2 linked regions of the Neobacillus sp. PS2-9 genome follow. Each later gene encodes a partner of the first gene's protein in a complex. Links are inferred from orthologs where the notes say so. Each region holds a gene or a part of one and is shown in the gene's direction. Other genes may lie near its edges.

Region 1 (3,087 bases):
TTGCAGGAGCGCCTGTAATTGGCGAGTCTGAGTTTATAAGGAGGTGCAGTTCATGTACGCAATTATCGAAACTGGCGGTAAGCAATTGAAAGTCGAAGAAGGCCAAGCTATCTACATCGAGAAATTAGATGTTGAAGCTGGTGAGACTGTTACTTTTGACAAAGTTCTTTTCGTTGGCGGTGAAACTGTAAAAGTTGGAAGTCCTGTTGTTGCAGGCGCTACTGTTACAGCTAAAGTTGAAAAACAAGGCCGTGCGAAGAAAATCATTGTTTTCAAGTACAAAGCGAAGAAAAACAATCGTAAGAAGCAAGGTCATCGTCAACCTTACACTAAAGTAATCATCGAAAAAATCAACGCGTAAGGTGTTGAAAAAAGATGATAGGTATTACTATTTATCGTACTGAATCCGGAAAAATTCAATCATTCGAACTAAGCGGTCATGCCTTGTTCGCGGATCGTGGAAAAGATATCGTCTGTGCAGGCGTATCAGCCGTGTCCGTTGGTGCTATCAATGCGGTGCACGAGCTTACCGGCGTTACTCCAGACCTTGAACATCGGGCAGATGGTTTTCTCCGTTGCGTTATCCCGGAAGAACTTCCGGAAGCCGTTTATGAGAAAATCCAGATTCTTCTCGAAGGAATGGCTGTCTCATTACGATCGATTGAAGAAACATACGGAGAGCACATAAAAATTACCTTCAAAAAGCAGGAGGTGGAATAAATGTTATTAAAATTAGATCTTCAGTTGTTTGCATCTAAAAAGGGTGTAGGTTCTACAAAGAACGGACGTGACTCTCATGCAAAGCGCCTTGGTGCTAAGCGTGCAGACGGACAATTTGTATCTGGTGGTTCAATCCTTTACCGTCAACGCGGTACAAAGATTTACCCAGGTGAAAACGTTGGCCGTGGAGGCGACGATACACTTTTTGCAAAAGTTGACGGCGTTGTGAAATTTGAACGTTTCGGTCGTGATCGCAAAAAAGTGAGCGTTTATCCAGTAGCTCAAGAAGCTTAAGGATTACTTTGAAAACTCTAACCTGTTTGGTTAGAGTTTTCTTTTTGCTGCGAAAGTACACCTTCCATCAAAACTCTTCAAGGAAACTACTTCGTCAAGCTCATTTTTTACCACAAACCAAATCATTCAGATAAAAATGCTTACTCTTGGAAATTTTTTTGATATACTAACAGCAAACAATGTTCCGCATTTATGTAGGAGTGTGAGTATGGAGAGAGAATGGGATATCGTTGAAGTGTTGCGGCACTCACGACACGATTGGTTAAATAAACTGCAATTAATAAAGGGAAACTTGGATTTAAATCGAATGGACCGGGCAAAAGCAGTAATTGATGAAATTGTGATTGAGGCTCAGCATGAGACAAAGCTTTCAAATTTACATATGCCTTTGTTTGCTTCCTTACTATTAAAATCCAATTGGGTGAACCCTTCATTTAAACTGGAATATGAGGTCTTTCAAGACACTGAGTCAACAAAAATTGATGACCTAATGATTACAAGTTGGACAAATTCCTTTTTTTCATGTTTAAATAAGGCAATTGAAGCATTCCAGGAAAATCATTTATCAATAACAATTGAACCGCAATCAGAAGGAGTTCGTTTCTTTTTTGATTTTAGCGGGATAATACTAAAAAGGGAACTGATTGAAGAATGCCTTTCTGACCAGAAGAAGCCATTAGAGCTAGAGGTGAAGGAATTCACTGAAAACGAACTCTCTGTAGAAATATTTATGCCTGCTTTATAAGGGCTTGAAGGCGTTTTCGTAAGACATCAGTTTATTTAAAAGTGCAAGTCGGGAGGAATAAGATGTTTGTCGATCAAACGAAGATATATGTAAAAGGTGGAGACGGTGGCAACGGGATTGTCGCTTATCGCCGTGAAAAATATGTACCAAAAGGCGGTCCAGCTGGCGGTGATGGCGGTAAAGGGGCAGATGTGATCTTTGAAGTAAATGAAGGACTCCGTACCTTAATGGATTTCCGCTACCAACGTCATTTCAAGGCGCCACGTGGTGAACATGGAATGTCAAAAAATCAGCACGGTAGAAATGCGAAGGATATGCTTGTTAAAGTTCCACCGGGTACGGTAATCATTGACGCTGAGACAAAAGAAGTACTAGCCGATCTTGTTGAACATGGTCAGCGTGCAATTATTGCTAAAGGTGGTCGCGGAGGTAGAGGTAATTCTCGATTCGCTACTCCGGCAAATCCGGCTCCAGAGATCGCTGAAAATGGTGAACCTGGACAAGAGCGCGAAGTAATATTAGAACTTAAGCTTCTTGCTGATGTTGGTCTTGTAGGCTATCCAAGTGTAGGGAAATCAACCTTATTATCAGTGGTTTCATCCGCAAGACCAAAAATTGCTGAATATCATTTTACAACGATTGTTCCTAACCTAGGTATGGTCGAAACAGAAGATAATCGAAGCTTTGTTATGGCAGACCTACCAGGCCTCATTGAAGGTGCCTCTGAAGGAGTAGGTCTAGGACATCAATTTTTACGACATATTGAACGGACTAGGGTCATTGTTCATGTCATCGATATGGCAGCAACAGAAGGCCGGGATCCATTTGAAGATTATTTGAATATTAATAAAGAATTAGAAGAATATAATCTCCGACTAACAGAGCGTCCGCAAATTATTGTGGCGAATAAAATGGACATTCCGGAAGCGGAAGAGAATTTACAAAAGTTCAAAGAACGTCTCGAAGAGGATTATCCAATATTCCCAATTTCAGCTATTACTAGAAAGGGACTAAGGGAGCTTTTATTCTCTATTGCAGATAAGATTGAGCAAACTCCAGAGTTCCCGCTTGACCATGAAGAAGAGGATACAGGCGTACATCGTGTTCTTTATAAGCACGAAGCAGACCCAGAAGCTTTTTATATTACGAGAGAGCCAGATGGTTCGTTTGTTATTTCTGGTGAAAAGATTGAAAAAATGTTTAAAATGACTAATTTCCAAACAGAAGAATCTGTTCGCCGTTTCTCACGTCAGCTTCGTACTCTTGGGGTTGATGAGGCGTTAAGACAAAGAGGAGCAAAAGACGGGGATATCGTTAAGTTGATGGAA
Region 2 (3,315 bases), 1.3 Mb from region 1 along the record:
GGATCAATGCAGAGCATGTAACTCGCGAGAATGTGGCTGAGTTATTGGCTGATGTAGATGGAGTATTAGTTCCAGGTGGATTCGGCGACCGTGGTGTGGAAGGGAAAATTGAAGCGACTCGCTATGCCCGTGAGCAGAAGAAGCCATTCCTTGGTATTTGCTTAGGCATGCAGCTGGCTACAATTGAATTTGCACGTAACGTCCTTGGTTACAGTGATGCACATTCTGCTGAGTTTGTTCCGGAAACAGCTCATCCAATTATTGATTTACTACCAGAACAAAAGGATGTAGAGGATTTAGGCGGTACATTGCGATTAGGTCTGTATCCTTGCCGTTTGATGGAAGGCACGAAGGCGTTCGAGGCGTATGAGGATGAGGTTGTTTACGAGCGTCACCGCCACCGTTATGAGTTTAACAATCATTACCGTCAAGAAATGGAAGCACAAGGCTTTATTTTCTCAGGTACTAGTCCTGATGGCCGTTTAGTGGAAATTATCGAGCTTTCAGACCACCCATGGTTTGTGGCTTCTCAGTTCCATCCAGAGTTTGTGTCCAGACCAACGCGCCCGCAGCCGTTGTTCCGTGACTTTATTAAAGCTTCATTGCAAAAATAATTTGAGTGGGCCAGTTTTCCTGTGGGGGGGACTGGTCTTTTTTAATTGGTTATTTTCCATAAATTGTATAAATGCACAAAACACCTCGAAAACGGCACAAAACTATATGAAATTGGCACAAAACCTATTAATAATGACACAAAACATAGACAAAATGACACAAAAACTATCTAAAATGGTACGAAATCCCAAAATCAACAAAAAAACGGCCCCAAACTAGGCCGTTTACTCAAAATATTCCGCTAAAATCTCATCAATCGTAAATTTCAACCCAAAATAGACGTACAAGGCTGCCATCGACGACGGATAACCGAAGCGATTGCCTAAATCATCTGGCAATAACCCTTTTTTTAACCGTAAATCAATATGTACATCTGCTAAACTTGTTAAATCGCCTGCATCAGCTTCCTCCATTACCGTAGAAACAGCCACAAAGGGGACCCCTTTTTTCTGCAAAGCCACAGCAACCGCCACCGCGGCTTCATCCATGGAAGTGCGACTAAACAAGATGACGCGGTCCGCATCGCTTAGCTCGTCCACTTGCTCAAGAGTTAACGCCTTTGCACTCTTAAGCGGCTCCATGCCTTCTAACGCTTCAAATTCCACGGCCTTCATTTCAGCCCCACCAAAAATATATATAGACCCATCGCCAACAGGTGCTTGGGCCAGCAATCGGGCACCATCCTCAAACGCAAATTCTTCTTTTTCCTCAATCCGCTTGAACAGGCCTGTTAATTGGGTAGTAAACATCTTTAACATAGTAACCCTCCTTATCACGCCTCCTATTATAGACTTTTTTACCATAATGTAAAATTAGGTAAAAATTACCATAAAAATCATCGCTTAGCAAGCAAAATACAAGAAGGAAAATGACACCCTCTGTCGAATAGGTATAAGGATATGTATAGATAAATGAATCAAAATAAAATAACCAAGGAAGAGGTGGAAGGTATGAAAGAGAAAATTTTAATTGTAGACGACCAATTTGGCATTCGGATTTTGCTAAATGAGGTGTTCCAAAAGGAAGGATACCAGACATTTCAAGCAGCTAACGGCGTTCAGGCATTGGACATCGTCACCAAGCATGACCCGGACCTTGTACTACTTGATATGAAAATTCCAGGAATGGACGGAATTGAAATTTTAAAACGAATGAAAGTGATTGATCCAGAGATTCGCGTGATTATCATGACCGCCTATGGTGAATTGGATATGATTCAAGAGGCCAAGGATCTTGGTGCAATTACACATTTCGCAAAACCGTTTGATATTGACGATATCCGTGCTGCGGTTCGCAAACATATCCCACAAAAAACGAACTAAACATTTCAAAACGAGGCATCGAAAAGATTGCCTTTTTTTATAAAAAAATAACCAAGTGATGTGGTGAAAACGCTTGCTGTGACTTGGGTGCGCTTTCATTATGACAGTTTGCAAAACTGGTGGTTGTTTAATAGCATTTCTCTATTTCTTTTGATATGATACATATGAATCTTAACAGGATGAGCATCATTTTTCGAAGAATACATAAACACCTTATGAGAGGGAAACCTTTAATATGGAAAGCAGTCTTTCGAAATGGAGTTCAACCCAATTTAAGGAGGAAAAGAAATGCCTTTAGTTTCAATGACAGAAATGCTTAACAAAGCGAAAGCAGAAGGCTACGCAGTTGGGCAATTTAACCTTAATAACCTAGAATTCACACAAGCTATTCTTCAAGCTGCGGAAGCAGAAAAATCACCAGTTATCCTTGGTGTATCTGAAGGTGCAGCACGTTATATGTCAGGCTTCAAAACTGTTGTAAAAATGGTTGAAGGCTTAATGGAAGATTTAAAAATCACCGTACCAGTGGCTATTCACCTTGACCACGGTTCAAGCTTTGATAAATGTAAAGAAGCAATCGATGCTGGTTTCACATCTGTTATGATCGATGCGTCACACCACCCATTTGAAGAAAACATCGAAATTACAACTAAAGTAGTTGAGTATGCACATTCAAAAGGTGTTTCTGTTGAAGCTGAATTAGGAACAGTTGGCGGACAGGAAGACGATGTAGTAGCTGAAGGCGTTATTTACGCAGATCCAAAAGAGTGTCAAGAACTTGTTAAGCGCACAGGTATCGATTGCCTGGCACCTGCATTAGGTTCTGTACACGGTCCTTACAAAGGCGAACCAAACCTTGGTTTTGCTGAAATGGAGGAAATCGGTAACATCACTGGTCTCCCATTAGTACTTCATGGTGGAACTGGAATCCCAACAAAGGATATCCAACGTTCAGTTTCTTTAGGAACAGCTAAAATCAACGTGAACACTGAAAACCAAATCGAATCTGCGAAAGCGGTACGTGAAACACTTGCTGCGAAACCAAATGAATACGATCCACGTAAATATTTAGGACCAGCTCGTGATGCGATTAAAGCAACAGTAATCGGCAAAATGCGTGAATTCGGTTCTTCAGGCAGAGCTTAATAAAAAAAGCCGCTTTTTGGCACTTTTTGTTGGTTGCTCAACTATGATAAAATTAAAACCGCCCTTACCTTGAGGGCGGTTTCAGTGTGTAAGTAGAAAACTGAAAATTTAGTCGAAAAATTGGAGGTTATACCATGAAATTTTTTATCGATACAGCGAACTTAGAAGAAATCCGTGAAGCCCATGAACTTGGATTATTAGCTGGAGTAACAACAAATCCATCCCTTGTTGC

The links.
Region 2: the proteins of RCG25_RS07415 (region 1) and RCG25_RS00850 are in contact, whole or in part, in a solved structure (PDB 1F51), measured with the Bacillus subtilis proteins. The link is inferred for Neobacillus sp. PS2-9 from one-to-one orthologs.

What each region holds. Positions count from the first base shown.
Region 1 is NZ_CP133269.1:1,510,241-1,513,327, forward strand. The notes cover bases 237-2,990. They hold RCG25_RS07415 (Spo0B C-terminal domain-containing protein), read left to right. Parts: upstream 237-1,222; coding sequence 1,223-1,759; downstream 1,760-2,990. Other genes in these bases: rplU (50S ribosomal protein L21), read left to right, coding at 237-361; RCG25_RS07405 (ribosomal-processing cysteine protease Prp), read left to right, coding at 376-720; rpmA (50S ribosomal protein L27), read left to right, coding at 721-1,014; obgE (GTPase ObgE), read left to right, coding at 1,822-2,990. In the rest of the region: more of rplU, read left to right, coding at 53-236; more of obgE, read left to right, coding at 2,991-3,087. UniProt on the Bacillus subtilis protein: Key element in the phosphorelay regulating sporulation initiation. Acts on spo0A. Mediates reversible phosphoryl transfer from spo0F to spo0A.
Region 2 is NZ_CP133269.1:180,267-183,581, forward strand. The notes cover bases 270-3,251. They hold RCG25_RS00850 (response regulator), read left to right. Parts: upstream 270-1,565; coding sequence 1,566-1,937; downstream 1,938-3,251. Other genes in these bases: RCG25_RS00840 (CTP synthase), read left to right, coding at 270-614; RCG25_RS00845 (DUF2529 domain-containing protein), read right to left, coding at 840-1,373; RCG25_RS00855 (class II fructose-bisphosphate aldolase), read left to right, coding at 2,226-3,083; fsa (fructose-6-phosphate aldolase), read left to right, coding at 3,218-3,251. Outside these bases: more of RCG25_RS00840, read left to right, coding at 1-269; more of fsa, read left to right, coding at 3,252-3,315. UniProt on the Bacillus subtilis protein: Key element in the phosphorelay regulating sporulation initiation. Phosphorylation of spo0B during sporulation initiation.